3 regions of the Pseudodesulfovibrio senegalensis genome follow, and region 1 is predicted to be linked to each of the others. Evidence: riboswitches for the same ligand, from Rfam matches in the RefSeq annotation. Region 1 holds a riboswitch; each other region holds the start of a gene.
What was found. A riboswitch is a leader RNA that binds a small molecule or an ion and turns the genes downstream of it on or off. The one in region 1 is predicted to bind cobalamin.
Positions count from the first base shown of each region.

Region 2: linked by a shared signal. The riboswitch ahead of F8A88_RS07510 (sirohydrochlorin cobaltochelatase) and the one ahead of F8A88_RS10560 (sirohydrochlorin cobaltochelatase) in region 1 are both predicted to bind cobalamin.
Region 3: linked by a shared signal. The riboswitch ahead of F8A88_RS00075 (ribonucleoside triphosphate reductase) and the one ahead of F8A88_RS10560 (sirohydrochlorin cobaltochelatase) in region 1 are both predicted to bind cobalamin.

Region 1 is NZ_WAIE01000004.1:122,889-125,151, forward strand. Features, by position in the region: gene F8A88_RS10555 (CBS domain-containing protein) at 1-360, shown strand, start outside; cobalamin riboswitch at 402-587, shown strand; gene F8A88_RS10560 (sirohydrochlorin cobaltochelatase) at 726-1,676, shown strand; gene F8A88_RS10565 (DUF2087 domain-containing protein) at 1,895-2,263, shown strand, end outside.
Region 2 is NZ_WAIE01000002.1:284,667-286,929, forward strand. Features, by position in the region: gene F8A88_RS07510 (sirohydrochlorin cobaltochelatase) at 1-704, opposite strand, end outside; cobalamin riboswitch at 822-1,000, opposite strand; gene F8A88_RS07515 (chemotaxis protein CheA) at 1,026-2,263, opposite strand, start outside.
Region 3 is NZ_WAIE01000001.1:17,373-19,635, forward strand. Features, by position in the region: gene rimO (30S ribosomal protein S12 methylthiotransferase RimO) at 1-657, shown strand, start outside; cobalamin riboswitch at 780-921, shown strand; gene F8A88_RS00075 (ribonucleoside triphosphate reductase) at 1,091-2,263, shown strand, end outside.

The DNA of each region.
Region 1 (2,263 bases):
GGCAAGGTCATGTCCGAGCCGAAACGATACGTTGTGGACGCGGCAGTGACCATGGCCGATGCCGCCCGGATTCTGGAAAAGGACAAGCTTTCCGGCCTGCTGGTGCTGGATGGCGGCGCATTGCTCGGCGGGCTGTGCGCACAGGATTTCGCCAAGGCCGAAAAAGGCGGCAGATCAGGCGTGCCGGTCAAGGGCTATGCCCGGCGGCAGATTCCGCGCATCACCCCGGATACCAGTTGCCGCGAGGCCGTGGAACAAATGTCCGGCGCGCGCGAGGGCATACTCCCGGTGCTGGACGGCGACGAGTTGGTGGGCGTTGTCTCGCAGGTGGATCTGCTGCTGCAGGTCTATGAGTTCTGATTTTCTGCATTCGTCAGTGTTTGACTTCATGTGCCCCTCCATATAGCAATATCGACGTCGGTCCCCGTATCGGGGTTGAAAGGGAAGCCGGTGCGAAACCGGCGCTGCCCCCGCAACTGTAAGCGAAGAGACGGTTTTTCCCCTCTTTGGCCACCGGAAAACCGGGAAGGCCCGGAAACCGCCCGAGACTCGCGAGCCAGGAAACCTGCCGACACAGCCTCTTCCTCCTGAAAAGCGGGACGGCTTTTCCGGGGAAACGCGCCGTGCGCGGTCGGATAACCGTGCGCGGCTGGACTTGGAATACCTTTTTTCATGTTTTGTCGCCCCGGCCTGCCTTGCCGGGGTCTTACCCCATGGGAGACGCCATGCATCACCACTGCAGCATTGAACCGGGCCACGCCGAGAACAGCCACGACGGTCATGAACATGCTCACGGCGAAGAGTGCGGCCACTGTCACCACGGTCACCACGGCCACGAACATCATCACCATCATCACCACCAAGGCGTGCCCGGACCGCGCACGGGAGCGCGGGGAATCCTGCTGACGGCATTCGGCTGCGCGCACGAACAGGCCCACGAGTACTACGGCCTGTTTGAAAGAGAGGTGCGCGAGAAGTACCCGGACATGGACGTGCGCTGGGCGTTCACGGCCAACCGCATTCGGGGCAAGATCCGCAGCCGCGGCATGGATGCCCTTTCCGTGGGCGAGGCTCTTTCACGCATGGTGGATGACGGCGTCAGCCATGTGGCGGTGCAGTCCCTGCACACCCTTCCGGGGGTGGAATACGACTGGACCGTGCAGCAGGCCGAGGCCATGCTGCATCCGCGCAAGGGACTGGCCGACGTGACGGTTGGCGCGCCCCTGCTGCGCTCCGTGGATGACATGAAGCGCGCCGCCGAGGTCGTGGCCGTGGAACTCATGCCCATGGAAAACGACAATGACGGCGTGATTCTCGTTGGGCACGGAACCTACCATGAAGGCCACGCGCTCTATCTTGCGCTGGAGGGACTGCTGCTGCGTTCCCATTCCAACGTGGCCATGGGCACGCTCATGAGCAGCCGCGCCCCGGCCGAGCTGGGCCAGCGTTTTTGGGACAAGGGCGTGAAACGCATTTTTCTGGTGCCCTTCATGTGCGTTCCCGGCCATCATGTGCATGTGGACCTGTTCGGCGACAACGAACACTCCTGGCTTCATGGGCTCAGCTCAATGGGGCTGGATGTGGTGCCCGTGCACACCGGCTCTCTGGCGCATGCCGGGTTTCGGGGCATATGGCACGACCATCTGGCCGAGGCCGTGGCTGGCCTTTCGGAATAGGATCTGCCTGTTTGGACGCGTGGGGTGCACCGTTGCAATTTGCCTCCTTCTTTTGTAGCCTCGCTTCTGGTCGGCAGTTCACCGAGGCGTCGCCGCCCCTTTGGGGGAGCTAAACCTGCCATACCCTTTCCCGTTCGACACTTATCCCCGTGCCGAGCCGGAAGTCGGCGACCACCGGCAGACGTTTTTGATCCAAGGCACGAAAGTGAGGATAAGTCATGTCCAGAACGCCCGTGTCGCTGCATGTCGGCGATGTTTCCGCCCTTGCCCGCACCATGCGCAGACAGTTCGATAACCTTGAGCGTGCCCCCAGTCATCTGGAATTGCTGAACCTGCTGGCCAAGGCCGGAGGTTACCGCAATTTTCAGCATCTGAAGGCCGTGCAGCAGGCTTCGCAACCGGATTCGGGCACGAGCGGTGAAGCTCGGCCCGTAGCCGAACTCAACCTCAAGCGCGTGAAAAAGGCTGTGGGGTATTTCGACCTGAACGGCCGCCTGAGCAGTTGGCCCAAGAAGCACAGCCTGCGCATGCTGTGCCTGTGGGTGTTGTGGTCCCGTTTGCCGGCAAGGGCCGTGCTCTCGGAACTG
Region 2 (2,263 bases), on a different contig from region 1:
ACGGGCCAGCCGTATTCCTGCTGCAGGACAGACTGGAACTCGGCATAAATGCCCGTGGAGAAGAAGTCGTTGCCGTGGCCCATGTAGATCAGTGCGGCATCCATTTTTCTGGCCTGTTCCACGTCGGTTTTCAGGGCTTTGGCGGCCACGGCCAGGTCGGTTTTGTAGGGGTGGCCTTCACCAGGCATGCCCAGTGCCGGTCTGCCCAGTGCCAGCCGGGCAAACGGGGTGTGTCGGGGCTTGAGCGCATGAATGGAGCGCAGGCCAGCCAGCAGGGTCACGGTGTCGTGGAATTCCTCGCCCGCAAAAACGTGCAGGGACTGGACCGTTATGTCGCGGTAGCCCATGTTCTGCAGGTCCGCAATGGTGGCCAGCGGGGTCCTCACGTGCAGCACCTCGGCCGGAATGCCGGGGTTGGTCTTTTGCCACGCCTTGTCCTGGCTGCGTTCGATCCAGATTTTGCGGATGATGTTGGAGGTGAAGGCCAGCTTGACCGGCACGTTGGGAAAAGCCTTTTGCACGGCTTTCTGAATGGCCAGAATGGAAGTGATGGCTTCGGGGTAGGAAGTTCCGAATGCCGTAAGAACAATGGCTTTTTTGCCAGAGCCTTTTTCGTTGCCGTGGCCTGCGTTTGCCGCAGTAGCCGCCAGCAGCAGGCTCAGAGCCATCAGTGTGACCAGAAGCCGTTTGCATGAGTTGTGCATTGATTCCTCCGACTGTTGGGAGGGGCTGGTTGAATGAAGTGTGCATAAGGAAAAGGCGTAAAGACTGCGCCTGCACTGATGTGTCCGTTCGGCAATTGCCCCGTTGCCGTCGAACTCTCCTCGGACAGGCTTCGGGCAGGTCTTCCGGCTTCCCTCCCTGTTTTCGGCCTTCCCGGGGAAACCCCAGTGGCATACGAAGAAAACAGGTTGTCGAGGATTACGGCGGCGGGACCGCTCCCGATTCACACGGGATTCCCTATCAAGTCCTTGCGGACACCTGAAGCAGAGCCGTTGTATTCAAGGGGGGTGAACGGTGTCAAGTTACGAGGAACGTTCATCCATCTTTTGCAGCAATTCTTCGGTATCCACCACCAGGGCGTCGGATTCGCCCATCATGCCGTAGCCGAGCAGGGGTACGTCGAAGACTTCTTCCACGGGCACGGTGAAGCGGGTGATGACCACCTGTTGCTGGCGGATCACGTCGTCTACCATGATGGCGGCCTTGTAGTCGCCGGTGCGGACCACCACGGTCTGGGATTTGTCCACGTCCTGAATCTCGGGAACGATGCCCAGATGGTCGCCGAGGCGCAGCAGGGAGTGCACTTCCCCGCGCACGTCCACGGTTTCGCGTCCGTCGGGAAGCTCAACCACTTCGTTGGTGTTGGGCACGTAGATTTCCACCACGTCGCGGCTGGGTATGATGAAGGTTTCTCCACCGACCCTGCATACCAGCGCTTCCACGATGCCTTCATTGGCCGAGCGGTCGAGCGGAATGCTGATGATGAACGCCGCGCCCTTGCCCAGCGTGCTTTCGATGGTGATGTCGCCGTCAAGGGATACGCGGATGGCGTTGACCACCGCGTCCATGCCCACGCCGCGGCCGGACACGTCCGTGATCTTTTCCGCAGTGCTGAACCCGGACATGAGCACGAATTGGAGAATTTCATCTTCGGTGTATTCGGTATCCGGGTCGGCAAGGCCTTTTTCCAGCGCCTTGGCCTTTATTCTTTCCGGATCAAGGCCTCGTCCGTCATCACGCACTTCGATGTATGCGAATTCGCCCTTGCGCCATGCCGAGAGTTTTACGCTGCCGGTTTCGGGCTTTCCTGCCTCGATACGGCCTTCGGTGGTTTCAAGACCATGGTCCACTGCGTTGCGCAACAGATGCACCAGCGGTTCGTTCAGGGATTCCACGATGGTTTTGTCCAGGGCCAGACTTTCACCGGACATTTCGAAATCAAGCTTTTTGCCGATTTTCTGGCTCAGGCTTTTCACCAATCGATGCATGGGCATGAAAATTTGTTTGAGCGGAACGAGCCTGATGGCGTCCACCTCGAACTGGAGCTTGCTGATGACGTTGTCCAGTTCCCGGAGGCTGGCCATGACCTTGGAGTCGATGCCCAGACCGCCTTGGGCGATGACCGCATAGGTGACCATGAGCTTGCCCACCAGTTCGATGACCCGGTCCAGCCGGTCCGTGCTCACACGAATGGAGGAAATGGCCTGTGCCGCGAGGCCTTTCTCCTGTGGCGCGTCCTTGGATTTGACGGCGGGTTTGG
Region 3 (2,263 bases), on a different contig from region 1:
GGGCTGGAGTGGCTGCGGCTCATGTACCTGTATCCGGCCGGGCTTACGCGTACCCTGCTTTCGTTCCTGCGCGACGCGGGCAAGCCGTTTCTGCCCTATTTCGATATCCCCTTGCAGCACGCCCATCCCGAGGTGCTGTCCTCCATGGGCCGCCCCTTTGCCCGCAACCCGGAAAAGGTGGTGGAGCGGGTGCGCGAGTTTTTCCCGGAGGCGGCTCTGCGCACCACGTTCATCGTGGGCTATCCGGGTGAGACCGACGAGCATTTCCAGTGCCTCATGGACTTTGTGCGTGCCACCCGTTTTCATCATCTGGGCGTGTTTCCCTACTGGCCCGAGGACGGAACCCCGGCCGCGGCCATGGACAATCAGGTGCCGGATGCGGTCAAGCTGGAACGGCGCGACGCGCTCATGGAATTGCAGGCGGAAATTTCCGGCGAAATCATGGCCGGCTACGTGGGCGAAACCCTGCCCGTGCTCGTGGAAGAGCCGTCCCCGGAATGGCCCGGCCTGTTCGTTGGCCGCACATGGTTCCAGGCCCCGGAGGTGGACGGCGTGACCTATGTCAGCGCCCAGCCCGGAACCGAGCTTGCGCCCGGCATGATCGTGGAGGCCGAGGTGGAGGACGCCAAAACATACGATCTTGTTGCCTTGGCGTAATGCCCTGAAAAATAATTATTTATTTTACGACCTGTTGCGAGGAAAATTGTCTTGTCAAGGTCTAAATTTTTTATAGATGGGGTTGACGTGAACCTCTGTTTATAGTCTAAAAAAGCCTGCTGAAAACGACGAGACACTTCAGGCGGCCATGTGCCGCAACAGGGCAATCCGGTGCGATTCCGGAGCGGTCCCGCCACTGTCAATTCGTCCGGTATCGACCCCGGGCGGATGAGCCAGAAAACCTGCTGAAGCATTTCTGACCGCGTCCGGCACGAGGATGCCGGAAACGGACACGAAATTCGTATCACCCGATAATCGCCGGGGCACAGGACGGTTCAGCCTCCCTGCGCAAACAAGCCCGGCCATGACGAAAGACGGCACCTTGGCGAGTCTTCCGGCTCTTTTTTTGCTGTCTTTTTCTGGAGTTCACTGCATGCCCAAACAAATTCTCAAACGCGACGGTTGCCTGGAAACGTGGTCCGTGGACCGCATCGGCAACGCAATCTTCAAGGCTCTCAAGGGCAGCGGCATCAAGGATCCGCTTTTGTCCAAACGGTTGGCCAAGAAAGTGGAACAACGGCTGGAAGACGTGGATATTCCCGAACAGGAAATGGTTCAGGACACGGTCCAGCAGGTGCTCATGGAAGCCCGTCTCTACAAGGTGGCCGAGCGCTATATCATCTACCGCGAAAAGCGCCGTGAGCTCAGGAAGCAGAACCAGGCGTACATGGACGTTGCCGGCATGGTGGAGACCTATCTGGACAACTCGGACTGGCGCGTGAACGAAAACTCCAACATGGTGCATTCGTTCCAGGGCCTGATCCTGCATATGGCCGGGTCCGTGCAGGCCCGCTACGTGCTGGAAAAGTATCCCGAGGAAATCCGCGACGCCCACACCCACGGCTACATGCATATTCACGACCTTTCCTTCGGCCTTGCCGGGTACTGCTCGGGCTGGAGCCTGCGCGACCTGCTGCTGGAAGGGTTCAACCTCAAGGACCGCTGCTGTTCGTCCCCGGCCCAGCATTTCGACGCGGCCTGCGGCCAGATCGTCAACTTTCTCGGCACGCTCCAGAACGAGTGGGCCGGTGCGCAGGCCTTCAACAACGTGGACACCTATCTGGCTCCGTTCATACGCCACGACGGCCTGAACTACCATCAGGTCAAGCAGCAGATGCAGAAGCTGGTGTACAACCTGAACACCACCTCGCGCTGGGGCGGCCAGAGCCCGTTCACCAACTTCACGCTGGACTTCACCCCGCCCTCGCACATCGCCAACGAGCCGGTGATCATCGGCGGTGAGTTCCAGGATTCCACCTACGGCGAATACGCCGAGGAAATGGCCATGATCAATCAGGCCTTCCTCGAAGTCATGCTGGAGGGCGACGCGGACGGACGCATTTTCTCCTTCCCCATCCCCACCTACAACGTGACTCCGGATTTTGCCTGGGATTCCGAGGCCGGCAGCCTGCTGCTGAAGATGACCGCACGCTATGGCGCACCTTACTTCCAGAACTTCATCAACTCGGACCTCAACCCCGAAGACGTGCGCTCCATGTGCTGCCGTCTGCAGATGGACCTGCGTGAAATCCGCAAGAAGACCGGC